Regions from separate parts of the Arthrobacter sp. SLBN-122 genome, predicted to be linked through region 1. Evidence: riboswitches for the same ligand, from Rfam matches in the RefSeq annotation. Region 1 holds a riboswitch; each other region holds the start of a gene.
The links. A riboswitch is a leader RNA that binds a small molecule or an ion and turns the genes downstream of it on or off. The one in region 1 is predicted to bind thiamine pyrophosphate.

Region 1 (7,468 bases):
CTGGTGGGACGCCTCGAGAAGTGGACCAAGGACCAGGACATCTTCTCCGCCTGGCGCATCGACGAGCAGATCCACAAGGCGCTTGAGCGCAAGGTCTTCCTGCCCTCCGGCGGCTCCCTGGTGATCGACCGCACCGAGGCCATGACCGTGGTGGACGTCAACACCGGCAAGTTCACCGGCAGCGGCGGCAACCTCGAGGAAACCGTCACCAAGAACAACCTGGAAGCTGCCGAGGAAGTGGTGCGCCAGCTGCGGCTGCGCGACATCGGCGGCATCATCGTGATCGACTTCATCGACATGGTGCTCGAATCCAACCGGGACCTGGTCCTGCGCCGCCTGGTGGAATGCCTGGGCCGTGACCGGACCAAGCACCAGGTTGCCGAGGTCACGTCGCTGGGCCTGGTCCAGATGACCCGCAAGCGGATGGGTACGGGCCTGCTGGAAGTCTTCGGCGAGCAGTGCGAGGCCTGCGCGGGCCGCGGGGTAGTAACCCATGACGATCCCGTGGAGCACCGCCGTGCCAACATCGTGGCGGCCGAGCACCACGTCCAGCGCGCGGACAACCGCCCCGAAGCCCGCGGGGAAGCCCACCGCGCCGAGGCACAGCGGCCCGATGCCGGCCAGCCCGGAGTCCGTCCCGAGCGCAAACGGCGGCGCGGACGCGGCGGCCAGCAGCCCGAGGCTGTCCCGGCGCCTGCAGTGCACGTCCACACCGTCGTGCCGGATACGGCGGATGCTGAGCGGCACGCCAAAGCAGAGGCCACCCGGCTTGCCCTGGCGAACATTGCGGCTGCCGCCCACGCGGCGCACCTGCATGACGATGAGGTGGCAGCAACCCGCCAGGCGCCGCAGGCCGAGCCTGCGCCGGTTCCCGCGGAGGAGAAGCACGACGCCGATTCCCCCGCACGCCCCGCAGCTGTCCTGACCTTCGGCAGCGAGGAAGTCCCGCTTCCGTTCGTGGAGCACGCCGAGGAGCAGCACCCCAAGCCCGCCCTCACCTTGGACCGGCTGGCGGAAGCGTTCGCCCACCTCGGCCAGCCGGCGTCACCCATGGAGGATGCGCCGGCCAAAGCCGCAGAATCGGTGAAGGCAGCCGAACCGGCAGCGCCGCAACAGCAGGCCGGCGGGGGAGCGGCAACCCACGCCACCGTGGAAGCGCCCGCGGAAAAGGACTACTCCGACCACACCCTGGAGCAGACCCGGCAACGCAGGCCGCGGCGCCACCGCGCTGCCAGCCGTGCCCAGGGCGCAGCCAACGAGACAGCTGTCCAGCACCACGAGAACGTCCAGTCCACGGGTGCCGGACATTCACACGCAGCCAAGGCCCCCGACACCGCTAAGGCACAAGACGCCGCCAAGGCTGAAGCTGCCAAGCCGGCAGCGGAACCCATCATCCTCGGCGTCGGAGTCCCTGCCTCGGAGCTCTAAGCCAGGTCAGAACCAACGCACCACCAAGGAAGTCCCCGCCATGTGGACCTTTCCCCTCAGAGTCTCGGGGGGAATGGACCACAAGGCGGGGACTTCCTGCATAGGCAGGTGCTGTCACCTTTCCGCCGCGTCGGCACCAGCAGCTACGCTGGACAGCGACACGGGGTGCCGCGCAGAAGGCCGGCTGAGATCCAGACCCGTTGAACCTGTCCGGCTAGTACCGGCGAAGGGATGTCTCTTGTCTCCGACCCTTTCCATGCCCCTGCCAACCGCGCCCGGCGTTCCCTCCGGCCTTCCCACGGGCCGCGACGTCCCGCGCGTCCTCTCCATCGCCGGTTCCGATCCGTCCGGGGGAGCCGGGATCCAGGCGGACCTCAAAAGCATCGCCGCCCACGGCGGATACGGCATGGCGGCGATTACCGCCCTCACAGCGCAAAACACCCGCGGCGTGCAGGCCGTCCACGTCCCTCCGGCCGCGTTCCTGGCCCAGCAGCTGGATGCCGTCAGCGATGACATCAGCATCGACGCCGTCAAGATCGGCATGCTGGGTGACGAATCGGTGATCCGCACTGTCCGCGAGTGGCTCGGAAAGGTCCGTCCCGCCGTCGTTGTCCTTGACCCCGTGATGGTGGCCACCAGCGGGGACCGGCTGCTGCAGGAATCCGCCGAAGCCGCGCTCCGGGAACTGCTGCCGCTTGCCCACCTCATCACCCCCAACCTGCCCGAGCTCGCGCTGCTGCTCGGGACGGAGCCAGCCCAAAACTGGGAGGCCGCACTGGACCAAGGCAGGCGCCTGGCCGAGGCCACCGGAGCCACCGTACTGGTTAAAGGCGGCCACCTGGCAGGCCTGGACTGCCCGGACGCACTTGTGAACACTGCAGGCCTCCTCGTCCAGGAGGTGGTGGAAGTGCAGGGGAAGCGCATTTCCACGCGCAACAGCCACGGCACCGGATGTTCCCTGTCCTCCGCCATGGCAACCGTCCAGGCCCGCCTGGGTGACTGGGAGGCCTCGCTGCGGACCGTCAAGCCCTGGCTGGCCGGCGCACTCGAGAACTCCGCCCAGCTGGAGGTGGGCCAGGGGAACGGACCCGTGCACCACTTCCACCACGTGCGGCCCGTCCCGGCGGAAGGCAGCTTCGCGGCCCGGCTGTGGACCGAAGCCCGCCAGGACCTCGACGACATCTACGCGCTGGACTTCATCGACGGACTGGCCTCGGGCGATCTTTCCGAAAAGGACTTTGCCTATTACCTGGCGCAGGATGCCCTCTACCTGAACGGCTACTCCCGCGTGCTGGCACGGGCCAGCGCCCTGGCCCCCTCGGAGGCCGAGCAGCTGTTCTGGGCACGGTCCGCGCAGCAGTGCCTTGAAGTGGAAACGGAGCTTCACCGCTCGTGGCTCAGCACCCGCCCGGCCCCGAACGGCCTGGGCCCGGTCACCAAGTCCTACGTGGACCACCTGACCGCAGCGTCGTCGTCGGGCAGCTATGCGGTCCTCGCCGCCGCCGTCCTGCCCTGCTTCTGGCTCTACGCCGAGGTCGGCGCCACGCTGCACGCCCGGTTCCTGGCCTCCGGGGAACCGGACGGGCACGCGTACGCGGACTGGCTCCGCACCTACGCAGATGAGGGCTTTGCCGAAGCCACACGCCAGGCCATCGCCATCGTGGATGCGGCCGGGCGGCAGGCTTCCGACCATGAGAAGGCTGCGATGCTGACCGCGTTCAAGCAGTCCTGCCGGCTCGAAGTGGAGTTCTTCGACGCGCCGCGCCTGCACTCCTGAACCGCGGCCTGCGGGTGTGCCGGTACTATGGTGGGGCATGGTGCGGACGCCGGACCTGAGCTGTGGTGCCTATCACAGCAACCCGCCGGGAACCAGCCTCATTTGCGGCCGAAGACAAAATTAGCGTAATCTAGATCTTCGGTGCTTACGCCAACACTTGGGTTATGACCCCACGGCGTTGAGGCACAGCGAGAAACCAGGCTTTTGATAGTCGGTTCCGCACGCAAATTTAGTTATAAACGTCGAGAGAAGTGAGTTCCCAAGTGGTGTACGCGATTGTCCGCGCAGGCGGCCGCCAAGAGAAGGTTTCCGTTGGAGACTTCGTTACCCTGAACCGCGTCGCCGGTGGAGCCGGCAGCACCATTGAGCTGCCCGCACTGCTCCTGGTTGATGGTGACAAGGTCACCTCCGCCGCCGCCGACCTGGCCAAGGTAACTGTTACGGCTGAAATCCTCCAGGACCTGCGTGGTCCTAAGATTGTCATCCAGAAGTTCAAGAACAAGACCGGCTACAAGAAGCGCCAGGGTCACCGCCAGGAACTGACCAAGGTCAAGATCACCGGCATCAGCTAACCTCCGGTTAGTGTTCAGGCATTTCAACAGATTCCCCAGAATTTAGAGGCAGGCATTTCAGATGGCACATAAAAAGGGCGCGAGCTCCACTCGCAACGGTCGCGATTCCAACGCTCAGTACCTCGGCGTCAAGCGCTTCGGCGGCCAGGTTGTTTCCGCAGGCGAAATCATCGTCCGCCAGCGCGGCACCCACTTCCACCCGGGCGCCGGCGTTGGCCGTGGCGGGGACGACACCCTGTTCGCACTGACCCCGGGCGCCGTTGAATTCGGTACCCGCCGCGGTCGTCGCGTGGTCAACATCGTTGCTGCTGCAGCTGCAGAGTAACAACAAGTTCTGAAGCGGTGGAGCGGGCCTGAGGGCCCGCTCCACTGTTCTTTTAACCGCATTACAATCGATGTGGCGCCCCGGGGCGCCAGGTAAACAGCTTCTGAGGAGATCCACGTGGCCAGCTTTGTAGACCGGGTAGTACTGCACGTATCCGGCGGTAACGGCGGCAACGGGTGCGTCTCCGTCCACCGGGAGAAGTTCAAGCCCCTGGGCGGTCCCGACGGCGGCGACGGCGGCAACGGCGGCGACGTCATCCTTCGCGTGGACCACCAGACCACCACCCTCCTCGACTACCACCACGCACCGCACCGGCACGCCAGCAACGGCGGGCCCGGCATGGGCGACTGGCGCGGCGGCAAGAACGGCGAAACCCTCATCCTGCCCGTACCGGACGGCACAGTGGTCAAGTCCAAGGACGGCACCGTACTGGCCGACCTCGTGGGCGAGGGTGCGGAGTTTGTGGCAGCCGCCGGTGGCATTGGCGGCCTGGGCAACGCCGCCCTCTCCTCGCAGAAGCGCCGCGCGCCCGGCTTCGCGCTGCTGGGCATCGAAGGCGAATCCCGGGACGTCATCCTCGAGCTGAAGTCCATCGCCGACATCGCCCTGGTGGGCTTCCCGTCCGCCGGCAAGTCCAGCCTCATCGCCGCGATGTCCGCGGCCCGGCCCAAGATCGCCGACTACCCCTTCACCACCCTGATTCCCAACCTCGGCGTGGTTCAGGCCGGCGACGTGCGGTTCACCATCGCCGACGTTCCCGGCCTCATCGAAGGCGCCAGCGAGGGACGCGGCCTGGGCCACCATTTCCTGCGGCACGTGGAACGTTGTGCAGCGCTGGTCCACGTGCTCGACTGCGGCACCCTGGAGTCCGAGCGCGACCCGCTGTCGGACCTCGCCATCATCGAGGGCGAACTGGAAAAGTACGCCGTGGACATGAGCTACGCGGGCCAGGACGGCGAAGTGGTGCCCCTGAACCACCGGCCCCGGCTGGTCGCACTGAACAAGGTGGACCTTCCCGACGGCAAGGACATGGCCGAATTCGTGCGCCCGGAACTCGAATCACGCGGCTACCGCGTCTTCGAGGTGTCCGCCACCAGCCATGAGGGCCTGCGCCAGCTGGGCTTCGCCATGGCGGAAATCGTCAAGGCCGCCCGCGACGCCGTGGCCGCCGCCCCGCCCAAGGTCCAGCCCGCGGTACTGCGTCCGCGCGCCGTCAACGAAACCGGCTTCAAGATCCGCCGCGAGGAAAAGAACCTGGAGCCGCTGTTCCGCGTCCTGGGCGAAAAGCCGGAGCGCTGGGTCAAGCAGACCGACTTCACCAACGAGGAAGCCATCGGCTACCTGGCAGACCGGCTCGCCAAGCTCGGCGTGGAAACAGAACTGTTCAAGCAGGGCGCCAAGCCCGGCGATACCGTGGTCATCGGTGAGGACGACGGCGTGGTCTTCGACTGGGAGCCCACCATGATGGCAGGCGCTGAACTCCTGGCGTCGCCGCGCGGCACGGATGTCCGGTTCGCTGATATCGGTGACCGCCCCACCCGCAGCCAGAAGCGTGAAGAGCAGCAGGAGCGCCGGGATGCCAAGGCAGCCGCCCGTGCCGAGCTCGAGGCGGAACGGAAAGCCGGCATCTGGACCGAATCCGTCAGCGGCCGCCGCGCCGCCCACCCCGTGAAGGAGAGCGGACTGGAAGCGGACGATGACCTCTAGGGGCATGGCCGCGGAACCCGCTGAACGCGCCTCCGACAGGAGCGCCCTGGCGGGTGCCCGCCGGATCGTCGTGAAGGTGGGGTCCTCCTCGCTCACCAGTATCAAGGGCGGCATTTCGGAGGAATCCCTGACCGCCCTGGCCGACGCGCTGGCGGCCAAACGCAACGCCGGTGCCGAAATCATCCTGGTGTCCTCCGGCGCCATCGCCGCCGGACTGGCCCCGCTGGGGCTGGCCAAGAGGCCCCGCGACCTTGCCACCCAGCAGGCGGCAGCCAGCGTAGGCCAGGGACTGCTGATGGCCCGGTACACGCAGGCCTTCGGTGCTCACGGCGTCACCGTCAGCCAGGTCCTGCTCACGGCCGAGGACCTGATGCGCCGCAGCCAGCACACCAACGCCCTCCGCGCCATGGACCGGCTGCTGAACCTGGGCGTGGTCCCCGTCGTCAACGAGAACGACACCGTGGCCACCCACGAAATCCGCTTTGGTGACAACGACCGGCTTGCGGCACTGGTGGCGCACCTGGTGCGCGCCGATGCACTGGTGCTGCTGTCCGACGTCGACTCCCTGTATGACGGGCCGCCCGCCCAGGGTGCCCGGCGCATCCCCCTGGTCACCGGCGCGCACGACCTCGAAGGGGTTTCCATCGGCAAAGCCGGCAAGGCCGGTGTGGGCACCGGGGGAATGATGACCAAAGTGGAAGCTGCCAGCATGGCGGCCGGTTCGGGCATCCATGCGCTGGTGACCTCCACGGCCAACGCCGCCGCGGCCTTGAACGGCGAGGACGTGGGCACGTGGTTCTCGGTCAACGGTTCCCGCAAGCCCGTCCGCCTCCTGTGGCTTGCCCACGTTGCCTCCGTGCAGGGCCGCCTTGTCCTGGACGAAGGGGCGGTGCGCGCCGTACGGCACCACCGCACCTCCCTGCTGCCGGCGGGCATTTCCGCCGTCCATGGGGACTTTGAAGCGGGCGACGCCGTGGAGCTGGCAGGGGCCGACGGCACCGTCGTGGCCCGCGGCCTGGTGAACTACTCGTCGGAGGAGCTGCCCCGCATGCTGGGGCGTTCCACGCGGGAGCTGGGCGAGGAAATGGGAAGCGGCTATGACCGCGAAGTTGTTCATGTTGACGACCTGGTGCTGGTCTGAGTCCAGGGCTCGCCTAAACTTGGATCATGACTGAAGCCCTGATCCATGCTGCTGAAACCACCGGAACCACTGCTGCGCAGGCGCAGCCGGGTCCCGCGGCAGAACCGGGATCAGCTGGGGCGCCGCTTTCCGCTGCAGAAGTTGAAGCGGCTGTCCACGCCATCGCTGACCGGTCCCGCCACGCCGCCCGCCGGATGGCCACCGCCAACCGGGCCTGGAAGGACCGTGCCCTCCGCGCCGTCGGAGCCGCTCTGCAGGAGAGTGCCCAGGCCATCCTCACGGCCAACGCCATGGACGTGGACAAGGGCAAGTCCAACGGCACATCCAAGGCGCTCCTGGACCGCCTCACGCTTACCGAAACACGCATTTCCGGGCTGGTGGCCGCCCTTGAAAACCTGGCCAACCTCCCGGATCCTGTGGGCAACGTAGTCCGCGGCCAGACCCTTCCCAACGGGCTCCGCCTCCGCCAGGTCAACGTGCCCATGGGCGTCGTGGCAGCCATCTACGAGGCAAGGCCC
Region 2 (7,468 bases), 4.0 Mb from region 1:
TCCGATTACCACGGCACCGGCAAGCCCAACCTGCTCGGCGAAAACCTGACGTCGCCGGACATGCTCGCCCGGATCGAGGCACTGGGCACGGGAGCCGCCGTCGTCCGTCCCTAGTTGGGCTGGAAGGAGGTCAGGGTGGCGTGGGCACCCAGCCGCTTGGCCATGATGTCGATGGCGGGCTGGTTCTGGTCCACGCACACGAACTTCCGGCCAAGCTTGGCGGCAACTGCCCCCAGCGTGCCGGAACCGGCGAAGAAGTCCAGGCACCAGTCACCCGGCCTGCTCGACGCGGCAACCACGCGGCGGACCAGGCCCTCGGGCTTCTGCGTGGGGTAGCCGGTCTTTTCCTTGCCGGTGGGCGAAACGATGGTGTGCCACCAGACGTCGGTGGGCAGCTTACCCAATTCGCGCTTGGCAGGCGTCACCAGGCCCGGGGCCATGTACGGCTCGCGGTCCACCTCGGCGCTGTCGAAGTGGTATTTCGCCGGGTTCTTGACGTACACCAGGATGTTGTCGTGCTTGGTGGGCCACCGGTTTTTGGCCCGGGCGCCGTAATCGTAGGCCCAGATGATCTCGTTCAGGAAGCACGCCCTGCCAAAGATGGCGTCCAGCATCACCTTGGCGTAGTGCACCTCGCGGTAGTCCAGGTGCAGGTACAGGGTTCCGTCATCGGCCAGCAACCGCCATGCCTCCACCAGCCGGGGTTCCAGGAACGACCAGTAATCGCTGAACGCGTCATCGTAGCGGTGCAGGGCACCCTTGATGGTGTCGTAGGAGCGGCCCTTGAAGCCCACCCGGTCGCCGCTGCCACCGGCGTTGACCACCATCCGGGTTTCCTGGCGCTGCTGCGGCCTGCCTGTGTTGAAGGGCGGGTCCACATAAATCAGTGTGAAGGCGCCGTCCGGCAGCGTGGGGAGGTACTCCGCGTTGTCCGCGTGCACCACCAGGCTGCCGCCGTCCGGCGCCCAAACAGTGTCAGTCATTGGGGCAGTTAGCCCTCGGAGTTGCCAGGCTGCGTGCCCGTGTCGGCGCCGGCCACCACTTCGCCGTTGCGGCGGCGGGTGCGGGTCCTGGTCCGGCGGGCACGCGAGGGCTGTTCACCCTCGGTTGCGGGAGCAGCAGCAGCCTCACCTGCGGGAGCGGCGGAAGAGTCGGAGGTACGACGCCGGCGCTCACCGCTGCGCTTGGTGTCGCCCCCGCTGCGGCCACCTTCGCGGTTGCCGCTGCGGCTTTCGCGTCCGCGGCCGTCCCTGTCCCTGTCCCGGGACCGGCCGCCGTCACGGCCGCCGCTGCGGCTGTTCTTCTTGCCGGTTTCGCCCAGGTCCTCAAGCACCTCGGCGTCAACGCCGGCCAGGGTGCGCTTGTCACGCGGCAGCCGTCCCTTTGTGCCCTCGGGGATGTCGAGGTCCGCGTAGAGGTGCGGTGAGGAGGAGTACGTCTCAATGGGTTCGGGAACGCTCAGGCCCAGGGCCTTGTTGATCAGGCCCCAGCGCGGCATGTCGTCCCAGTCCACGAAGGTGACTGCGGTGCCCTTGTTGCCGGCGCGGCCGGTGCGGCCCACGCGGTGCAGGTAGATCTTCTCGTCTTCCACGCACTGGTAGTTGATGACGTGGGTGACGTCCTCGACGTCGATGCCGCGCGCCGCGACATCGGTGGCCACCAGGACGTCCACCTTGTTGTTGCGGAACGCCCGCAGCGCCTGTTCACGGGCGCCCTGGCCCAGGTCGCCATGGATGGCGGCAGCCGCGAACCCGCGGTCCACCAGTTCCTCGGCAACCTTGGCGGCGGTGCGCTTGGTCTTGGTGAAGATGATGGTGCGCCCGCGGCCCCTGGCCTGGAGGATGCGGGCCACCACCTCGATCTTGTCCATGCTGTGGGCGCGGTAGATCAGCTGGCGGATGTCGCGCTTGGTCAGGCCCTCATCCTCGGGGTCCGCGGCCCGGATGTGGGTGGGCTGGGTCATGTAGCGGCGGGCCATGGCGATGACAGGGCCGGGCATGGTGGCGGAGAACAGGAGTGTCTGACGGACGGCAGGCGTCGCGGCGATAAGGGTCTCCACGTCCGGGAGGAAGCCCAGGTCCAGCATCTCGTCGGCCTCGTCCAGGACCACGATCTTGACGTTCTTCAGGCTCAGGTGCTTCTGCTTGTAAAGGTCGATGAGGCGGCCCGGGGTACCCACCACAACCTCCACGCCCTGCTTCAGCGCCTCCACCTGGGGCTCGTAGGCGCGGCCGCCGTAGATGGTGGCGATCCTCGCATTGCGCTTCCGCGATGCCGTCACCAGGTCCCCGGCCACCTGCACGGCCAGTTCGCGGGTGGGGACGATGACCAGGGCCTGCGGGGCTCCCGGCACGGCCAGCTTGGCGTAGCCGGGGTCGTCCTGCCCGATGACGCGCTGGAGTGCGGGAATGCCGAAGCCCAGGGTCTTGCCGGTGCCGGTCTTGGCCTGGCCGATGATGTCATGGCCGCCAAGGGCCACCGGCAGGGTCATGGCCTGGATGGGGAAGGGGTGGGTGATCCCGGCGTCGGCCAGGGACTCCACGATGTCCTCGCGGACGTTGTAGTCGGCAAAGGACTTTTCCGCGATCTCATGCGGGGTTTCGTCCGAGATAATGGTTTCTTCCGGCTCGATGGTTTCCGTGCCGGACTCATCGCTCAGAAGCTGGTGGGTATGCAATTCACTCACGGGGGAGTTTCCTTATTCATTTGGGCAATGGCGCTGCCTGCTCAACGGGCCGGCCAGGGCTGGCCGCTCCGGAGCACGCTCAGGCGCGCAAGCGATTCCAGTGGAAGCCGATCGCGGGCTATCTAATGCTGGCACTGGTGACCAGCGGGTAATTCTCAAGATCGCGTAGGGGCGGGCTTGTTGGTTTCAAATCAAGGAAATCAACGACCGGGCATCCATTTCTACCCTCTCAGTCTAGCCGCACAGGCGCAGAAACACTGTTCCGGCCCGCCTGCCGCGCCTGCCGGCCCTCACGGGACGAGTTCGAAATGGATCTCCCGGGTGGTGATGTCCGAAGAAACCAGGCGGACCCGGACCTTGGTTCCGGACTCCAGCTCGCCCGCACACCGCGCGGTGACAGCCGGCTCGGCAACCTGGATAATGCCCGAACTGCCGTTGCCGTTCTTTCCGTTGCCGCTTTTCCCCGTTCCGTTGCCGTTGCCGTTGCCGTTCTGCGGTTTGGACCCGGAAATCACGATGGCCTCGAACTCCTGGCCAATGTGGTTCAGCAGCAGCGCCGCCTCCACGGTGTCCAGGGCCAGGCGCTCCATCCTGGACGCCAGCTGGTCTGAGCCGGCCATGATGCCCGGCAGCAGCGGAAGGGCCTCACGCGCCCAACCCGGAACGTCGGCGCCGTTGCTCAGGGCCTCGCAGATGACCAGCACGAAGCGGTCCACCAGGCGGCGCAGCGGCGCGGTGGTGTGGGCATAGGCCGCGCCGATGGCTGACTGAACCCCGTCCTCGGGGACTGTGCCGTCAAAGGCGGTATAGGACGCTCCCCGGAACAGCATGCCGGCGGAATGCATGATGGCCAGCTGGCGCGGGTCGGTGGGATCCAGTGACCTCAGGTACTCGCCATAGCTGACCTCGCCGTCCCAGGGCCTGCCCAGCACCTCGGTCTGCAGACGGAAATGGCGCAGGGACCGTTCTTCCGGGGCGGGCATGGTGCGCAGGATTCCCACTTTGCCCTCCAGCATGAGCTGCGCGGCCGCCATCCCGGTCATCAGCGAAATCTGCGCGTTCCAGTCCTCCACGGCAAGCTGCGGGACAGCGTCAATGCGGTAGCCGCCATCGGGCAGCTGGACAATTTCCTGCTCGGGCATGTTCAGGCTTGCCCCTCCGCGTTCCCGTTCCAGGGCCACCCGTTTCAGGCCCACCTCCCGGAGCAGCTGCAGCACCGGGGAGGCAGTCCCGGCGTCGAGGTCTGCCTGGGCGCCCTTGTAGCTGAGCTTGTCGCGGCTGCGGACCCGCGCCCGCCTGACGCCCACTGACAAAACCGTCGCCTCGCCGTCGAGCGTGAAGTCCCACACGAACGCTGAACAGTCCTGCCCAGGCAGCAGGCTTCCTGCCCCCTCGCTGATCACTTCCGGATGCAGCGGAATCCTGCCGTCCGGAGCGTAGAACGTCTGGCCGCGGCGCCGGGTCTCGGCGTCCAGCGGACCGCCGGGGGCAACGAACGCGGGGACGTCGGCGATCGCGTACAGCACCCGGTAGCCGTTCCCGTCCGGTTCGATGAACACCGCCTGGTCCAGGTCCGTGGACGTTGCCGGATCGATGGTCACGAACTCCACGGCGGTCAGGTCATAGGACGGCAGCTTCAGCGCGGCTACGGCAGCCTGGGCATCCGCCACGGCTTCAGCGGGGTAGGGTCCCGGCAGCTCGAGTTCGGTCCGCAGCAGGCCCAACGCCTCTTCCAGGGCGTTCCTGTGGTCATGGACGTTGGGGGCCAGCCGATGATGTGACACAAAAATCAGCGTAGCTCCAAGTCCATGGATATGGCATCAGGCGCCGGCGGCATCCAGCGCGTCGAGGAGCGAAGCAGCAGCGGCCGCGGGATCGGGAGCCTCGGTGATGGCGCGGACCACCACGATCCTGCGGGCCCCCGCTTCCGCCACCTGCCGGACGTTTCCGTGGTCGATGCCGCCAATGGCGAACCAGGGCACCGGATCCGCCGCCCTTCCCGAGGCGTCCGCGGCGTACTTCACCAGGCCGGGTCCGACGGCGGCCCTGCCGGGTTTGGTGGGGGTGGCCCACACCGGACCCACGCAGAAATAGTCCAGGCCGGCCGGCCCGGCAGCTGCTGCCAGGGCGGCGTCCACCTGCTCCGTGGTGTGGCTGGAGAGCCCGATCGCGGCATTTCCGTTGACCAACGTACGCGCTGCGGCCAAGGGAAGGTCCTTCTGGCCGATGTGGAACACCGGTGCCCCGGAGAGGACGGCGATGTCCGCGCGGTCATTGACTGCCCACAGCCTGCCGTGCCGCACCGCAGTCTCCTTGAGCACCGCCAGAAGGTCAAGTTCCTCGGCGGCTTCGATGGTCTTGTCCCGCAGCTGGATGATGTCCACCCCGCCGGCGAACGCGGCGTCAACGAAGTCCGCAAAGTCGCCGCGGTCCCGGCGCGCATCGGTGCAGAGGTACAGGCGGGCGGCCTTGAGGGCGTGGCTGTCCCGTGAATTGACGACTTCGGTGGCGGGAGCGCGGTGGCCGGCGGGGAAGGATGGGGTGGACACATTCATGCGTGCAAGCCTAGTTCCTCTAAACTGGGCTGGTACTGCGGGAGCCCGCGGCAGCTGTCATAAAGCGCCGGGCTGAGAGGGCGTCAGAGCCGACCGCTTGACCTGATCCGGGTAATGCCGGCGTAGGGAAGGAACCCATATGCGTACCCCCTTCAACCACCCCGGGTCCGCCGGCGCCTCCAGCCCCTCCACCGTCCGGGCCGATGTTGCGGTCATTGGCGGGGGAGTGGTGGGGCACGGAATCGCCTGGGAGGCGCAGCGTTCCGGACGCTCCGTGGTGCTCATCGACGACGCACCGGGTACCGGCGCCAGCTGGGCCGCGGCCGGCATGCTGGCCCCCGTCAGCGAACTGCACTACCAGGAGGAAGACCTCCTGAAACTGATGCTCGATGCATCAGCGCGCTGGCCGGGGTTCGCCGCCGGCCTGGACAGTGCAACGGGCGCGGATTCGGGATACCTGACGACGGCGACACTCGCCGTGGGTGCCGATGCGGCCGACCGCCGGGCACTGATGGATCTGCGTACCGTCCAGCAGGCCAACGGGCTGGTGGTGGAGCCCCTCACCGTACGGGAGGTCCGGAAGCGCGAACCACTGCTCAGCCCGGCCATTGCCTGCGCCCTGGACACCCCTGCGGACCACCAGGTTGACCCCCGGCGCCTGGTGGCAGCCCTGCGGCTGGCCCTGGCCGGCGCGGCACGGGAAAAGCCGGCAGTGGCTGTTGCCGGGGCAGCGGACGGCTATGCCGTGCCGCAGCGGGCAGCCGGGTTGTTGTGGGACGGCGGAGCTGTTGCCGGCGTCCGCCTGGCCGACGGCGGCACCGTGCTGGCAACGGAAACCGTAGTGGCCAACGGGCTGCAGTCCGCGGCACTTGACGGCCTGCCGGAGGGCCTTGAGCTGCCGCTGCGGCCGGTGCACGGGGACATCCTCCGCCTTGCCGTTCCCTGCCACCTGCAGCCCCTGGTGACGTCAACGGTCCGCGGGCTGGTCCACGGCGTGCCGGTGTACATCGTCCCGCGGCAGGACGGGACGGTGGTGATCGGAGCCACCCAGCGGGAGGATGCCCTGTCCGACGCCGTCAGTGCCGGAGGGGTGTACCAATTGCTGCGGGACGCGCAGGCGCTGGTGCCCGCCGTCGCCGAACTTGAACTCCTGGAAGCCACCGCCCGTGCCCGCCCCGGAACCCCTGACAACGCACCGCTCCTGGGCCGGGTACCGGCGCCTGCGGCCTCCGCGGACGGACTGGCCGGGCATGTCCCGGGCGTCATCGTTGCCACCGGGTTCTTCCGGCACGGCGTCCTGCTCACTCCCGCGGCTGCGGGTATCTGCAGGGACCTGCTGGACGGAAAAATCGATCCCCGCTGGGCAGCGTTCAGCCCGGACCGGTTCTCCAGGCCGGCCACAACAGCAACAAGCCCTTTCATCAAGGAGACAGCGTGAACATCACCCTCAATGGAAACCAGCACACGGTGGCCGACGGCGCCTCCATCACCACACTGGTCCGCCAGGTCACGGGACGCCCGCTGGCTGACAACGGGCAGGCGACGGACGGCGGGAAGCTGGGTGTCGCCGTCGCGCATAACGCCCAGGTGGTGCCGCGGAGCCAATGGTTCGCCACCGCGCTCGCCGAGGGTGACGACATCGAACTTGTCACAGCAGTACAGGGAGGCTGACACCATGACCGAAACCAGCACCATCAACCCCGCAGGAAGTGCCGGTACCGCTGACGCTCTGGTGATCGACGGCGTCGCCCTCGGATCCAGGCTCATCATGGGCACCGGGGGAGCTCCCAGCCTCGACGGCCTGGGCGCAGCGCTCCTGGCCTCCGGCACCGCGTTGACCACCGTAGCCATGCGGCGCTACTCCACGGCGGAAACAGGCTCGCTCTTCCAGCTGCTGGTGGACCACGGGATCCGGGTCCTGCCCAACACGGCCGGCTGCTTCACGGCCAGGGATGCGGTCCTCACCGCGGAACTGGCCCGGGAGGCGCTGGAGACCGACTGGGTCAAACTGGAGGTCATCGCGGACGAACAAACCCTCCTGCCGGACGCCGTGGAACTCGTCGAGGCCACCGAGCAGCTCGTGAACCGCGGCTTCAAGGTCTTTGCCTACACCAATGACGATCCCGTGCTGGCGCTGCGGCTGGAGAACCTTGGCGCCACCGCCGTCATGCCGCTGGGCGCCCCGATCGGCACCGGCCTGGGGATCCTGAACCCGCACAACATCGAA
Region 3 (7,468 bases), 4.4 Mb from region 1:
GACACGGTCAGGGGACCCGAAGCGGCAGGTTCAACGACGAATTCCGTTCCCGGAACAAACCGGTCCTCCGGTGCGTCGGTCAGCACCTGGACGGTGACTTCCCCGCGAATACCGTGCGGCTTGCCAATCCGTGCCACCTGAAGCTGCATCTGTTCCTCTGTTCCCGATTGTGGTGGTTCTGGTGAAAAGCAGTGTGTTGATCAAAGCACTCCGGCCCCTCCACCTGACGGTGAAGGGGCCGGAGCAAAGCTGAATGTTGCCGAGCGCTCAGCGGCGGCGGTCGGTATCGACGACGTCGACCCTCACCGGTTCGCCGCCGGCCAGTGCTGCCACCACGGTGCGCAATGCGCGGGCCGTGCGGCCCTGGCGGCCGATCACCCGTCCCAGGTCCTCCTGGTGAACGCGCACCTCGAGAGTGTCCCCGCGGCGGTTGTTCTTGGAGCTGACCTTGACGTCATCCGGGGAATCGACGATTCCGCGGACCAGGTGTTCCAGCGCTTCTGCCAGCAATTTACTCAGCCTCGGTGGTCTCAGCTTCGGCGTCGGCCGGGGCCTCGGCAGCGTCAGACTTGGAGGCCTTCTTGGTGATGGCTTCCGGGATGATGACCGAGCCCTTCTCCGGGGCAACGAAGGCTTCCTTCTCGACCTTGGTCTTGAGGGTACCTTCCTGGCCCGGCAGGCCCTTGAACTTCTGCCAGTCACCGGTGATCTTGAGGATCGCGGCAACCTGCTCGGACGGCTGGGCGCCGACGGAGAGCCAGTACTGCGCACGCTCGGAGTTGACCTCGATGTACGAGGGCTCTTCGGTGGGGTGGTACTTGCCGATTTCCTCGATGGCACGGCCGTCACGCTTGGTGCGTGAGTCCGCGACGACGATGCGGTAGTACGGGGCGCGCATCTTGCCGAAGCGCTTAAGGCGAATCTTTACGGCCACTTTTGTGGTCACTCCTGTTTCAGAAAAAGGGGTGAACCCGGCTTTCTGCACCCGTGGGGCGGGCCATACTTGCGGGTTCGAAGGACAGGATCCGGACGCGGAGAGAGGGGCCACGCAGATCGAGTACCTGTTTATTGTGCCAGATGGGCGGCGTTATTTCGACTTGGCCCGCCGCGCGGGCCGCCGCAGCCGGCCCCTGGCGCACTGCAGGGTACCGAAACGGGCACCACCGGGCTCAGGCGGACCAGACGTACAGTCCCGTCCGCTCGGAATCGTCGAGTGAAGCCGCCAGTTCGGCCACTTGCTGCACATAGCTTCTGGCCTGTGCGGCGTCGAAGGGCATGTCCTCCTGGCCGGCCCACTGTTCGGCGACGTCGTCAAGGACATTGCCTTCGCCTTCGGTTTCATAGGAGAGCAGATCAGCGAGGGCACGGACCATGGCCGGCGGAACGGCAAGGAGGGAATCGCTGCCGACGTCCACCATGGTGAGTTCATAGTCGGCGCCGCCGGCATGTACCGCCGTCCCGGCAAGATCGCCCAACTGTTCGACTTCGAAATCGCTGACGCCCTGGATCCGGACCGCCTGACCCGAGGGCCCGCTGTCCGCCGCGGAGCCGCTTCCTTCGTCGAGGATGCCGGCGCGTTTCAGCGCGGCGTCATGGGTGGCGACAAAGATCTCGGTGAAGCCCATGGCGGGTGCCCTTCCGTTGGCGGAGCTGCGTGCCGGGCGCTGCCTGCACCCGGCCGTACGGAATCAGCCTAGTAGTTGCGGACCTGCCCGCGCATACCGGCGGGGCGGGAGGAACCGGTCAGCGGACGGCCACCCGGAGCCGGTTGCGCCATGGATCCTCGAACCGGAGCTCCGCACCGGTGTGGTGGGCAGGCACCCCGGCGACCTTGAGGCGGTCAGCCAGCGCCCCGACGTCGTCCCCGGCCGGAACTTCGATGAGCACCTCCCCCAGCCCAAGGGTGTCTTTTCGTGGGCCGGCGCCGCGGCTGTTCCAGACGTTCATGGCCATGTGATGGTGGTAGCGGCCCGCGGAAACGAACAGTGCCTGGCCATGCCAGCCCGCCGTTTTTTCGAAACCGAGGGTTCCCACGTAGAAGTCCCGGGCCGTCTGGACGTCGCCCACCTGAAGGTGGACGTGCCCTACCCCGGCGGACGTCTGCCGCTGGCCCTCGAGGGACTTCTCGGTGAGGTGCTGCTCCAGGTAGCGCTGCGGCGGAAGCGCGAGGCTGTCCATCACCACGTCCGCCCCGTTCCAGGACCAGTTGCTGCGCGGCCGGTCCCAGTACAGCTCGATGCCGTTGCCCTCGGGATCGGTGAAGTAGAAGGCCTCACTGACCAGGTGGTCGGCACTGCCGGTGAAGGAGCGGGGCTCGTATTGGGCGGCCGTGGCGATGGTGGCGGCGAGAGACGCCTGATCCTCGAACAACAGGGCCGTGTGGAAGAGGCCCGCCTCTCCCCTGTCGGGAAGGTGCAGCCCGGGGGCCGGCGCCAGGTGGACCAACGGCCTGCCGAGCCTGCCGAGATACAGGCCGCCGTCCTGGTCGGCCACCACCTCGAGACCCAGGGCGCGCTGGTAGTAGTCGGTCATCACCTTCATGTCGCCCACCTTGAGCATCACCGTGCCCATGGCGAGGTCGGCAGGAAGAAGATCCTGGCTGCTGGCTGCTGCGGTCATGTGAAGGCTCCTTGTGTTGGCGGCCGTCCCGTTGGCGGCCTGTCACACATTAAAATTACTTGAAGCTTCAATTTATTCCAAGTCCCGTGCTCATCCTGCTCAGCGGATGATGCGGCCGCCCAGCACCACATGTTCCAGGGCCGAGATAGCTTCCGGGACAGCCCGCGGGTCCTCCCGGCACACCACGACGTCGGCCCGGGCACCTTCCGCCAGGTTCTCCGCTCCCAGCCAGGTGCGGGCTGACCAGCAGGCAGCGTCCAGCGCCGCCTCCATGGGCAGGCCTGCGCCGTGCAGGGCGAGGATCTCGTCGGCGATCCTGCCATGGCGGATCACGCTGCCGGCATCCGTGCCGGCAAAGATGCGCACTCCGGCGGCATGGGCTTCGGCCACGCGTTCCAGCCTGCGTTCCCAGAGGGCGCGCATATGGGCTGCGTAGCGCGGGAACTTGGCGTCTGCCTGGGCAGCGATCCCCGGGAAGGTGGCGATGTTGATGAGGGTGGGCACGATCGGCACATCCTGCTGCGCGAACCGGGGCAGGTGCCGCGGCAGGAGCCCCGTTGCATGTTCAATGCAGTCAATTCCGGCATCCAGCATCTGGTCCAGGGTGTCCTCGGCGAAGCAGTGTGCGGTCACCCGGGCGCCTTCGTCGTGGGCTGCGCTCACGGCATCGCGGACGACGGCGGCGGGAAACGACGGCGCCAGGTCGCCGGCGCCGCGGTCGATCCAGTCGCCCACGAGCTTGACCCAGCCGTCGCTGTCGCGCGCCTGCTTCCGGACGGCTTCTACCAGGCCGTCCGGTTCCACCTCTGCCGCGAAGCCCCGCAGATACCTGCGGCTGCGGGCAATGTGGCGTCCGGCGCGGATCAGCAGCGGGAAGTCCCGGCCGCCCTGCATCCACCGGGTATCGGCTGGGGAACCTGCGTCCCGGACCAGCAACGTGCCTGCCGACAGGTCCGCCCGGGCCTGGTCTTCGGCAGTTGTTGGGTCCACCGGGCCGCCCGGTCCGAGTCCGATATGGCAGTGGGCGTCCACGAAGCCGGGCAGCACCCAACCGTCCAGAACGCGGTCCGGCGCCTGGCGGGGACGGGTGTACGTCAGCTTTCCGTCGACGGACCACAGGCCCCGCTGCTCTGTGTCCGGCCCCGTAAGCACAGGGCCGCTGAATTCGATGATCTCCGGCATTGGACTCCCTCTTTGTCGCCAGTCAGGCTAGCACCGGCCATGTGACAAGGCCCTTCCGGAGGGCTGTGGTAGCTTCGTTCCTGACCACACGGGTGCCCCTGCAGGGGCTGAGATCGGGCTGACGCAGCCTGCGACCGTTGAACCTGTCCGGGTAATGCCGGCGAAGGAAGTGAGTATTCCTTGAGTACACCAAATGCACAGCTAAGCCCTGCCCAAAACCAGTCCGGGAAGGCCATGCCTGAAGACAGCGCCGTAACGCAGTCCCTGAAGTCACATTCGCTGGCGTTCCTCGAGGACGCGGAGCCAGGCATCCGGGTCCCGGTGACGGAGATTGCCCTGGAGCCCTCCCCCAATGGAGCGCCGAATGCGCCCTTCCGGACCTACCGCACTGCCGGGCCGGGCAGCGATCCTGTCCGCGGCCTTCCCCCTTTCCGCACTGAATGGATAGCCGCACGGGGAGACTCGGAAGCCTATGGCGGCCGGGAACGGAACCTGCTCGACGACGGCCGGTCGGCAGTCCGGCGCGGCGCGGCGAGCGCAGAGTGGAAAGGAGCGCGGCCGGTGCCCCGCCGCGGCGTCGAAGGTAAAACCGTGACGCAGATGCACTACGCGCGGCAGGGCGTCATCACTCCCGAGATGCGCTTCGTGGCGCTGCGGGAGAACTGCGATGTGGAGCTGGTCCGCAGCGAGGTGGCCGCCGGCCGTGCCATCATCCCCAGCAACATCAACCACCCCGAGTCCGAACCGATGATCATCGGCAAGGCGTTCCTGGTGAAGATCAACGCCAACATCGGCAACTCGGCCGTTACCAGCTCCATTGCCGAAGAGGTGGACAAGCTGCAGTGGGCCACCCAGTGGGGCGCGGACACGGTGATGGACCTTTCCACTGGCGATGACATCCACACCACCCGCGAATGGATCATCCGCAACTCTCCGGTGCCGATCGGCACCGTCCCGATCTACCAGGCCCTGGAGAAGGTCAACGGCGAAGCCAATGCGCTGACGTGGGAGATCTTCCGCGACACGGTCATTGAGCAGTGCGAACAGGGCGTGGACTACATGACCGTCCACGCCGGCGTCCTGCTCCGGTATGTTCCCCTCACGGCCAACCGGGTGACGGGCATCGTCTCGCGCGGCGGTTCGATCATGGCCGGATGGTGCCTGGCCCACCACCAGGAAAACTTCCTGTACACGCATTTCGATGAGCTCTGCGCGATCTTCGCGAAGTACGACGTCGCGTTCTCCCTGGGCGATGGACTGCGGCCGGGAGCGACGGCGGACGCCAATGACGCTGCGCAGTTCGCGGAACTGGACACCCTGGCTGAGCTGACACAGCGCGCCTGGGAGTATGACGTACAGGTGATGGTGGAAGGGCCGGGCCACGTGCCGTTCCACCTGGTCCGCGAAAACGTTGAACGCCAGCAGGAACTGTGCAAAGGCGCGCCCTTCTACACCCTGGGCCCGCTCGTCACCGATGTGGCCCCCGGGTACGACCACATCACCTCGGCCATCGGCGCCACGGAAATCGCCCGGTACGGCACGGCCATGCTCTGCTACGTCACCCCGAAGGAACACCTGGGCCTGCCCAACAAGGACGACGTCAAAACGGGGGTGATCACGTACAAGATCGCTGCGCACGCCGCAGATCTCGCGAAGGGACACCCCGGCGCCCATGAACGGGACGACGCCCTGTCCAAGGCGCGGTTCGAGTTCCGCTGGCGCGACCAGTTCGCACTGTCCCTGGACCCGGTGACGGCGGAGGCCTTCCATGACGAGACACTGCCCGCAGAACCGGCCAAGACGGCGCATTTCTGCTCCATGTGCGGTCCAAAGTTCTGCTCCATGAGGATCAGCCAGGACATCCGGGACGAGTACGGATCAGCAGAAGCACAGGCTGCCCTGGCGGACGCTGCAGCCGGCATGAGGGACAAGAGCCAGGAGTTCCTGGCGGCGGGCGGAAAGGTTTACTTGCCGGAGCTGACCGTTCCCGCCCAAAATTAGGGGTTCAGGAGGCCCGGGCTGACTGCACGCGGCTGACGTCCCTGATGAAGGAGCGGATGATCCGGTCCCCTTCCACGGAGTCATGGGGCCGGTGCCCTCCCGCCGCGGTGCGGTGGAGGGCGCCGGTCTCGCGCAGGTAGCCTGCGATCTCCTCGTAGAGCGGCTCCCATCCCCCGGTCAGGACCAGGGTGGGAACGCCGGGAACGATGTGCAGCGGAGCTTCCCAGGCCGGCGCCTGCAGCCGCAGCCGCCGGGCAGAGCGCTTTTCCTCGGCCGTGGCCGGTTGCTGCAGATCGGTGGCATAGACGCGCCGGACGAATTCGCGCTGGAAATCCTCATCGCTGAGCTGGTGCCGGACGTCGAACAGCGGCTGCATCAGCTTGATATGCGCCGCCGTGGCGGGAAGCTCGGCAGTCAGCGACAGGCAGGCCGGCTCCACCAGCGTCAATGAAAAAACGAGGTCGGGACGTTGGACGGCGGCCATCATCGCCGCGATGGCGCCCTGGGCGTGTGCCACGACGTGCCCTCCCGCGGCGCCCCTGCCGTCGTCGGCCAGAGACCGCAGCACAATGGCAGTGTCCTCATCGAAGGACGACTCCACGGGCTCAGCCACGGGATCAAACCCGTGGCGGCGCAGGAACAGTGCGTCGTAGGACAGTGCCATGCCGTGCTGGCGCGGCCATGCGGCGGCGCCGAAATTCCCGGCGCCGTGCACGAACACTACCCTCTGCTTGAACATGACCCAACCCTATTCCACGGCACCGGTATCCCGCCGGACCCCATCCCAAGTGACTCGCAGTTAACGCACTGAAAGGCGTGTTTCGGAGCGTTAATTGCGAGTTACTTGGGTTGGGCTGTTATTTGCCGAGGAACTTGTCGAAACCCTTGGGAAGGTTCAGCTGCGAAGGATCGAAGTCTCCCGACTGCTGCCCGAACGCGGCACCCGTAGGCAGTGCCTTGGCGGCGTTGGCACGCCGGGCTTCGGCGTCCTTGCGCTCCTGGGCGGCCTTGGCCGGGTTGCCCGACTTTGCCTTCTTCTTGGGCGCGTTCTTGGCATTCTTCCGCGCGCCGCCGCCGGCTCCGGGCATTCCCGGCATCCCGGGCATGCCCGGCATTCCGCCCTGTGCCATCTTCTTCATCATCTTCTGGGCCTGGGCGAAACGCTCCAGCAGGCCGTTGACCTCCGAGACGTGCACGCCGGAACCGCGGGCGATGCGGGCGCGGCGGGAGCCGTTGATGATCTTCGGAGCCACGCGCTCGTGCGGGGTCATGGACCGGACGATGGCCTCGACGCGGTCGATTTCGCGCTCGTCGAACTGCTCAAGCTGCTGCCGGATGTTCTGCGCGCCAGGCATCATCATGAGCATTTTCTTCATGGAGCCCATGTTGCGGATCTGCTGCATCTGGGCCAGGAAGTCATCCAGGGTGAAGTCCTCCTGGTCGGCGAACTTCTTCGCCATCCGGGCGGCTTCGTCCTTGTCCCAGGACTTTTCGGCCTGCTCGATGAGCGTGAGGACATCGCCCATGTCGAGGATGCGCGAGGCCATGCGGTCCGGGTGGAAGAGCTCAAAGTCGTCCAGGCCTTCACCGGTGGACGCGAACATGACCGGCTTGCCGGTCACAGACGCGACCGAGAGGGCGGCACCGCCGCGGGCATCGCCGTCGA
Region 4 (7,468 bases), 2.9 Mb from region 1:
CTGGTGTGGCTGGTGATTGTCTGGGGCGCCCTCTGGCAGGATTTCAGCCCCGGGAACCTCCTGTTCGGGGCCCTGCTGGCGGTGGGCGTCGCCCGGCTCTTCTACCTTCCGCCGGTGGAGCTCAGCGGCCGCTTCAACATCCTCCACGCCGTGCCCTTTGCGCTGGCGTTCGTGGGCAAAGTGGTGGTGGCCAGCGCCCAGGTCCTGTACCTGGCCACGGTCCGCGGCCCCAAGGTGACCAACGCCGTCGTCGCGGTGAAGCTGCGCAGCCACCAGGACCTGATCGTCACCGCCACCGGCCACGTGATCTCCCTGATCCCGGGATCCCTGGTGGTGGAGGTGGACCGCTCCACATCCACCCTGTACCTGCACGCGCTCAACATCACCTCCAAGCAGGACGTGGAGGGCCTGCGGAACGAAGTGCGGTCCATCGAAGCCGGCCTGATCCGCATCATGGGCAGCCCTGAGGAACTCGAAGCCGTCCGAATGGAGGCCGCCGCATGATGCACGTTGTCCTGGCTGTTACAGCCGTCATCTTCTCGCTTGCCGCGGCCGGCGCCATCCTGCGGATCTCCCGTGGCCCGTCGCTGCTGGACCGGGTGCTGGCGGCCGATGTGCTGCTGGCCATCCTGGCCGGGGCCCTGTGCATCGACATGGCCGTGAACCGGCACCTGAACAACCTCATGCTGGTCGTGGCCATTTCCATCATCGGTTTCATCGGATCCGTGACCGTGGCCCGTTTCGTGGCGGACCGAAGGGTGAAGCCTGATGAATCCTGACCTCTCCGGTCCCGACGGCTGGATCGACGCCGTGTCCGCCGTCTTCATGGTGGCGGGGGCACTCCTGTCCCTGGGTGCGGCAATTGGCCTGCTCCGCTTCCCGGACCTGCTGAGCCGCATGCACGCGGCCACCAAACCGCAGGTCCTGGGCCTGTTCCTGCTGCTGGCGGCCATTGGGCTGCAGATGCGGACGTGGTGGGTGTGGCCGGTCCTGGCGGTGGCCTGGATCTTCCAGCTGCTCACCGTTCCAGTGTCCGCGCACATGGTGGGCCGCGCCGGGTACCGCACCAAGCACCTGCACCGGGAACTGCTCACGGCCGACGAGCTGGAGGCCGTAGTGCAAAAAGCCGCCGCCGAGGCTGCCCGGACGGACAGCCCCGACGGCGGCCGGTAGCGCTTGACGCTAGACGATGTCCTGAGTCTTGGCGAACCTGGTGATGGCGCGCTGGGTGCCGCGGTTGGCCAGGACCTGGATGATGGCGCTCACCGACGCCGAGATCAGCGCGAAGGTCAACGCCGAACGCAGGCTGGTGGGGACGTCCTCGTTCTTGCCGGTGGGGGCCTTCTGCCCGGTGGTCTTTTCCCAGATGGTGTTGACGAGCTTGGTACCGACCAGGCCTGCACCCAGGCTCACCCCGGTCCCGAGCAGCTTGATGAAAAGGTTCATTCCTATTACTCCTTGCGGGCGGAAAACGGACTGCCTCCAGCCTAGCCGTACCCCCGTGCCGGTCCGGGCAAGGGCGTGGCGTGCTGCAGGCGGCTTATTGGACTAACAGCCTGTTGGACTAACCGGCGGGCGGCTCGGTTCGGAACTTGATCATCTTGTGCGTGCCGTCGCAGTACGGCTTGATGGCCGAGGCCCCGCAGCGGCACAAGGCAACGGTCTTGCGGTCGCGGGGCACGGCGTCCCCGGACGGGGTGACGATCTCAAACTCGCCCCTGATAATCAGGGGCCCGTCCGGGCACACCACGATGGAGCTGGCTGCTTCCTGATCCATGTGGGCTTCTGTTCCATGCTGTCCGGGGTTCATCCCTGCACCGCTTTCGTCGTTGCTTCCTGGTTGCCGGTCACCCGGCGGAGCTTTCCAGCATGGCGCCGCCGGAGTTCCGCCTCCGAGTGCGCCGCCGTCCTGATCCTGCTGCCTGCGTAGGGGACCCCGCCAGCCAGCCTGAAGGCGGCCGCCAGCCAGACGCACACGGCCCGCTCCAGTGCCCAAAGCGGCGCAAACCACGCTGCCGAGGCGGGAAAGACGGCGGTCCCGTGGTGCCGCCGTCGACCAATTTCCGCGCAGGTGACGGCCGCGCCGGCCAGCCCCAGGAGGGCGTTCCGCCTTGCTCGGGCAGGAAAAAGTGCTGCCCCGATGACTGCCGGGAGCAGGGCAAGCTCGGCGGCAAGCCGCCGCGGCTGGGCAAAATCGTCGTACGCCTGCCGTATGCGTTGGCGCAGGAAGTGCCGGGCAGTTGGCGGCCGCCGGGCCACGAACAGGCCGGGCAGGATCCGTTCCCTACCGCCGGCGGCCTTGACGGTCCGGATGAGCTCCAGGTTCTCGAACAGGACACCGTCATAGCCGCCGGTGGCCAGGAGTGCGCTGCGGCGGACTCCCAGCGTTCCGGGATAGTCGGCGGACCATGCGCGGTTGAGCAGCGTCCTGGCCGTGTCCCACAAGGCGTGCCACGGGCGGGGGTCGAAGTAGTTCTGCGGCCGCACCAGGTCCGCGGATGCAAGGTGATGGACGACGGCGGCGAGGGCCTCGCGCGTGTAGCGGACGTCGTCATCGGCAATGACAAGGAACTCCGCGCTGGAGGCGCGGATGCCCGTCATCACGCCCGCCACCTTTCCGTTGTGGGCGTCGCGCCCGACGACGGGGCGGTCCGGGAAAGCGTTCTGGCCCGGGGAACCATCGGAGTCCGGGCAGAGGTGGCGCACGGCGGCGGGAAACGCGGCGCGGTGGCGTTCGAAGAGGTGGGGGGCGGAGCCGTCCACCACGGTGACCGGGATCCAGGCCACGAGGCGCCGGAGGTAGTCCGACAGATCAGCCAGGCCGGAGTCTTCACTCCAGCGCAGGGGAAGGATGTACTCCGCCCCGGGGGTCACGCCGTGCAGGTCCTGCACCGCTCGGCCCGTCACGCTGCCGCCGGCACGGCCGCCCGCAGCGATGATGTCCCGGCTTCCCACGAGGACAGGAGGTGGGCGGAGAGCCGGCCGTCGATGGCCATGACCGCCGTCGCCCCGAACAGGACGTCCGCGAGGAGTTCCGGCTCGGCTTCGACGAGCCCGCCGGCCAGGTCCCGCCCTGCGATCTGTTCGTGGACGGCGTCGGCCTCCACATGCTCGTCGAAGTAGTGCGTGACGTCTGCACCGAAACCGTGGCGGCGGAAGCCGTTGCCGTAGAACCGGTTGGGCTGGGAAGAGGTCATTTCGTAGATCGCCAGGTGGCCGGTGATGGCACCGCGGAGCCGCCGGTTCAGTCCGCAAAGGGACATGAGGTTTACCGATGCGAGGGAGACGGCGGGAACGGCGTCAACGTAGGCGCCGTAGTTGTCATCGAGGCCCAGGCCGCGCATTGTCCGGGCGAACAGCGCGCTGTGCATCCGCTCGGGGCGGCCGCCGCCGTATTCGTCCGCCTGGATTTCCACCAGGGCCGCTTTGGGTCGTCCGCTGAGGCGCGGGATGGCCCACGTGTGAGGATCGGCTTCCTTCAGCTGGTACATGGACTTGTGGACCAGGAACTCCCTGAGCTGATCCAGGGTTGCCTTCCGGGCAACGTAGCGGGAGACGCTGGGGCCGGTGTCCTTGCCGGCGAGGCCGAACAGGACATCTGCCACCTGGTCGCTGCTCATGGCACCGTCGACGGGCAGTTCGAGGGTTCCAGCGGCCTGTTGTGCGGCGGCGCGGAGGGCAACCTCAAACGGTTCCTCGAGCAGCTGCCGGACCTTGATTACCGCGGGCTCCCACTCCCAGTGGTCAGAGACGCCGTCCAGCCCGGAGTAATGGAGTTCGTAGAGGCAGAAGAGGGCCAGCTGGATGTCCTCGTCGCCAATAATGTCAGCGGTGCCGGCCACCTGCCCTGCGGCCAGGCGGTACAGGGCGTCCAGTTCCGTCCCGGCGGAGTCCGGAGCCTGCGCCAGGACCTCGAACAGGGCGCTGCTGAGGGGGCCTCTGGTTTCCGGGATTCTCATGGTGCTCCTTGGTCTGCCGCGCTGGTGACGGGAACGAACGCGGGACCGCCCATGGTGACTGCCATGCCCTGTCCTCCTCGAAACCCGGGGAACAATATAGTAAGCATGATTACTAATAAAAGCTAAGCAGTCTTTGTATATGGGGGGTTTCGCTGGTCCCCCAGTAGCAAGCCGGACAACGGCAAGTCAGACAGTTCAGTCAGACAGGGCTGACCCCAAGATGTCGCGCAGCGCTTCCACCACCAGGTCATGGTCCTGCAGCTGCGGCAATCCGGAGACGGTGACCGTGGCCACCGCGCCCACGCCGGTGACATAAATAGGAAAGGAGCCGCCGTGGGCTGCATACCGGGACTGGTCGAACCAGGCGTTGTCCTCGATCCGGCCGCCGCCCAGCCGGCCCCGCAGCCCCACCAAAAGGGACGGTACCTCGTACCGGGCGGCCGTGCGCTGCTTGGCCCGGATCCAGTGCCCGTTGTCAGGAGTGGCGCCGGGAAGCGCGACGTGGAAAAGGACCTGCTCGCCCTTGGTGATGTCGATCGCGATGGGAAGCGACCGCTCCTTGCCCAGTTCCACCAGGAGCAGGCCCAGGTTCAACGCGTCATCCACCGAAAAACCGGAGAAATGGAGCTCCCGGACCTCCGCCTCGACCCGGGCAACCAGTGCCTCCAGCGACCCCTCAAGCTGGGCGTCGGCGGAATCAGGATCGAACCCGGTCACATCCGGTGGAATGGCGCTCATGGCCTTCAATCTACCCCCGCCCGGTGTAAACTTGACCACGCCCGGAAGGGCAATCAAAAGCCTTACCCAACAAAAAGCAACACTACAAACGACAGGGGAGCGCCGCCGTCGGGCATCCTGGCATCCGCCGGGCACCGCAGGTGGGCGCTGAGAGTGCGGACAGCCGCAGACCCTCGAACCTGATCCGGTTAGTACCGGCGCAAGGGAGTCGAGTTCTCAAAGTGTCGCGGCTGCACGGCATCGGGCCGTCAGCCGGGTCCACTTTCCCCTCCTGTTTCCCAGGAGGATTCCAATGAGCACTGCAGCAATCAAGAAGACCACCAGTAAGTCCTGGCGCGTCGTGGACATCGTCGTCGCCGCGCTGGTGGCCATCGCCGGCGGCGTTATTTTCTGGGCCTGGTCCCAAGGCGCGGCGGCAGTATCCGTGCCGATGAACGCCGCCTACCCGCCCCTGACCGGCATCATCGCCGGCGGATGGATGATTCCGGGGGTGCTGGGCATGCTGATCATCCGCAAGCCGGGGGCCGCACTGTTCTGCGAAACCGTGGCCGCCACCGGGGAACTGCTCATGGGCTCCCAGTACGGCGCCTCGGTCCTCTTCTCCGGCTTCGTCCAGGGCCTGGGTGCGGAAATCATCTTCGCCATCTTCGTCTACCGCAAGTTCAACCTGCCCGTATCCCTGCTGGCAGGTGCGGCAGCAGGTCTCTTCTGCGGCCTGAACGACTCCTTTGCGCCGTGGGGCTGGAACATCGCCTACTCCGGCGGTGACAAGCTGGCCTACATCGTCTTCTGCATGATTTCCGGAGCAGTCATTGCCGGCGCCCTGTCCTGGGTGGCCACGCGCGGCCTGGCACGTACAGGAGTGCTGAGCTCCTTCGCCTCGCGCAAGGCTGCCACGGAGCCTGTCTTCTCCTGATGGCAATGGCCCAGGGCACGGCGGTCCGCCCTGCCGCTGTCACCGCCCGCGGCTGGGGCTGGCGGCATGCCGGCAGGGTCAAGCCCGCCGTCCACGCCCTCGACCTGGACATCAGCCCGGGGGAGCGGGTGCTCCTGCTCGGCCCCTCGGGCGCCGGCAAGTCCACGCTCCTGCATGCGCTCGCCGGGGTGCTGGGGGAGGACATTAACGACGACGGCGGCGAGGCGGGGGATGCCGACGAGTCAGGTTCGCTGCTGGTTGACGGCGCCGTGCCCCGCGCCCAGCGCGGGCGCGCCGGGCTCATGCAGCAGGACCCCGAGACGCAGGTGGTCCTGTCGCGCGTGGGGGACGACGCCGCCTTCGGTGCCGAAAACCTTGCGGTGCCGCGGGAGGAAATCTGGGCGCGGGTGCACGAGGCGCTTGCCGACGTCGGACTGTCCCACCTGCCGCTGGACCACCCCACGTCGGCCCTGTCCGGCGGGCAAAAGCAGCGCCTGGCGCTGGCCGGCATCCTGGCCATGCGCCCGGGCCTGATCCTGCTGGATGAGCCAACCGCCAACCTGGACCCGGACGGCGTGCTGGAGGTCCGCGATGCCGTGGCGCGCTGCCTCGACAAGACCGGGGCCACACTGGTGGTGGTGGAACACCGGGTTTCCGTGTGGAAGGACCTGGTGGACCGGATCGTGGTCCTACAGCCGGGCTCCGGCACCAATCCTGCCGTGCTCCTGGATGGGCCGCCGGACCGGGTGCTCACGGAGGCGCGGGCCATGCTCGCCGCAGCCGGTGTGTGGGTCCCCGGCTACGTGCCGGCAACCCGCGCCCGCGCCCTTGTCCCGGCGCCGGGCACGGGAAAGCTGCTGCTGGCCGCCGAACAGCTGGGTGTTTCCCGCGAACGTCCCCGCCGCAAGGGCTTCCGGAAGATCCCGCCGGTACCGGTCCAGGAAGGCCTGGCCGCGCAGGTCCGGGCCGGGCAGGCGCTCGCCGTCACAGGTCCCAACGGTGCCGGCAAGTCCACGTTCGCGCTGACCCTGGCCGGGCTGCTGGAGCCGGTCTCCGGAAAAGTGTCAGCCACCCTGGACCTCAGCCGCGGGGCCGGCATTGACCCGTACCGGTGGAAGGCCGAGCAATTGATTTCGCGCGTGGGGACGGTGTTCCAGGAGCCGGAGCACCAGTTCGTGACCGGCAAGGTGCTGGATGAGCTGCTGTTCGGCCCCCGGCACCTTGGCCGTGGCGAAGACCGGGTGGACGAACTGCTGGAGCGGCTGCGGCTCACCCACCTGGTGGACGCCAACCCCTATACGCTCTCCGGCGGCGAGAAGCGGCGGCTGTCCGTGGCCACCGTCCTTGCCGCCAGCCCGCAGGTCCTGGTCCTGGACGAGCCCACGTTCGGGCAGGACGCCAACACGTGGGCTGAGTTGGCCTCATTCCTGTCCGAACTCCTGGATGCCGGCACCGCGGTGGTCTCCGTGACGCATGACGCCGAGTTCACCGAAGCCTTGGGCGGGACCGAACTGCGGATGGCTGCGGCGGAAGCGGTGGCACCATGAGGCAGCAACTCACCTTGGCCGGCAACCATGCCCTCCTGGCCCGCGCCAATCCACTGAGCAAGTTCGCGGCCGTCCTGCTCATCACCGCGGTCCTGGCGCTGTCCATCGACTGGGTGTCGGCCTCCGTGGCCCTGGTTTTCGAGCTCCTGCTGTTCCCCCTGGCCGGGCTCACCCTGTCCCTGCTGTGGCAGCGCGGGTGGCCGCTCATCATCGCCGCCGCCGTGGGCGGCTGGAGCACGTCCATCCTGGCGCCGGACAGCGGCAGGATCCTGCTCGACGCCGGCATCTGGACCATGAGCGAAGGTTCC

Region 2: it holds a riboswitch for thiamine pyrophosphate, as region 1 does, so the genes downstream of both, thiO (glycine oxidase ThiO) here and thiD (bifunctional hydroxymethylpyrimidine kinase/phosphomethylpyrimidine kinase) in region 1, are expected to answer to the same signal.
Region 3: it holds a riboswitch for thiamine pyrophosphate, as region 1 does, so the genes downstream of both, thiC (phosphomethylpyrimidine synthase ThiC) here and thiD (bifunctional hydroxymethylpyrimidine kinase/phosphomethylpyrimidine kinase) in region 1, are expected to answer to the same signal.
Region 4: it holds a riboswitch for thiamine pyrophosphate, as region 1 does, so the genes downstream of both, FBY36_RS07335 (ECF transporter S component) here and thiD (bifunctional hydroxymethylpyrimidine kinase/phosphomethylpyrimidine kinase) in region 1, are expected to answer to the same signal.

What each region holds. Positions count from the first base shown of each region.
Region 1 is NZ_VFMS01000001.1:4,418,337-4,425,804, reverse strand. It holds gene FBY36_RS20310 (Rne/Rng family ribonuclease) at 1-1,428, shown strand, start outside; TPP riboswitch at 1,580-1,677, shown strand; gene thiD (bifunctional hydroxymethylpyrimidine kinase/phosphomethylpyrimidine kinase) at 1,685-3,205, shown strand; gene rplU (50S ribosomal protein L21) at 3,469-3,777, shown strand; gene rpmA (50S ribosomal protein L27) at 3,839-4,102, shown strand; gene obgE (GTPase ObgE) at 4,220-5,809, shown strand; gene proB (glutamate 5-kinase) at 5,799-6,950, shown strand; gene FBY36_RS20280 (glutamate-5-semialdehyde dehydrogenase) at 6,977-7,468, shown strand, end outside.
Region 2 is NZ_VFMS01000001.1:410,536-418,003, reverse strand. It holds gene FBY36_RS01840 (PHP domain-containing protein) at 1-114, shown strand, start outside; gene FBY36_RS01835 (DNA-methyltransferase) at 111-983, opposite strand; gene FBY36_RS01830 (DEAD/DEAH box helicase) at 992-2,686, opposite strand; gene FBY36_RS01825 (RNB domain-containing ribonuclease) at 2,977-4,470, opposite strand; gene thiE (thiamine phosphate synthase) at 4,507-5,241, opposite strand; TPP riboswitch at 5,269-5,387, shown strand; gene thiO (glycine oxidase ThiO) at 5,381-6,679, shown strand; gene thiS (sulfur carrier protein ThiS) at 6,676-6,912, shown strand; gene FBY36_RS01805 (thiazole synthase) at 6,917-7,468, shown strand, end outside.
Region 3 is NZ_VFMS01000001.1:42,168-49,635, forward strand. It holds gene rimM (ribosome maturation factor RimM) at 1-149, opposite strand, end outside; gene FBY36_RS00240 (RNA-binding protein) at 268-510, opposite strand; gene rpsP (30S ribosomal protein S16) at 512-934, opposite strand; gene FBY36_RS00250 (hypothetical protein) at 1,170-1,625, opposite strand; gene FBY36_RS00255 (VOC family protein) at 1,744-2,619, opposite strand; gene FBY36_RS00260 (amidohydrolase family protein) at 2,719-3,801, opposite strand; TPP riboswitch at 3,880-3,987, shown strand; gene thiC (phosphomethylpyrimidine synthase ThiC) at 4,036-5,802, shown strand; gene FBY36_RS00270 (alpha/beta fold hydrolase) at 5,807-6,541, opposite strand; gene ffh (signal recognition particle protein) at 6,660-7,468, opposite strand, start outside.
Region 4 is NZ_VFMS01000001.1:1,553,880-1,561,347, reverse strand. It holds gene FBY36_RS07375 (Na+/H+ antiporter subunit E) at 1-504, shown strand, start outside; gene FBY36_RS07370 (monovalent cation/H+ antiporter complex subunit F) at 501-779, shown strand; gene mnhG (monovalent cation/H(+) antiporter subunit G) at 769-1,173, shown strand; gene FBY36_RS07360 (DUF4235 domain-containing protein) at 1,183-1,446, opposite strand; gene FBY36_RS07355 (CDGSH iron-sulfur domain-containing protein) at 1,565-1,777, opposite strand; gene FBY36_RS07350 (glycosyltransferase) at 1,807-2,955, opposite strand; gene FBY36_RS07345 (iron-containing redox enzyme family protein) at 2,904-3,959, opposite strand; gene FBY36_RS07340 (heme-degrading domain-containing protein) at 4,155-4,697, opposite strand; TPP riboswitch at 4,781-4,921, shown strand; gene FBY36_RS07335 (ECF transporter S component) at 4,990-5,613, shown strand; gene FBY36_RS07330 (ABC transporter ATP-binding protein) at 5,613-7,160, shown strand; gene FBY36_RS07325 (energy-coupling factor transporter transmembrane component T family protein) at 7,157-7,468, shown strand, end outside.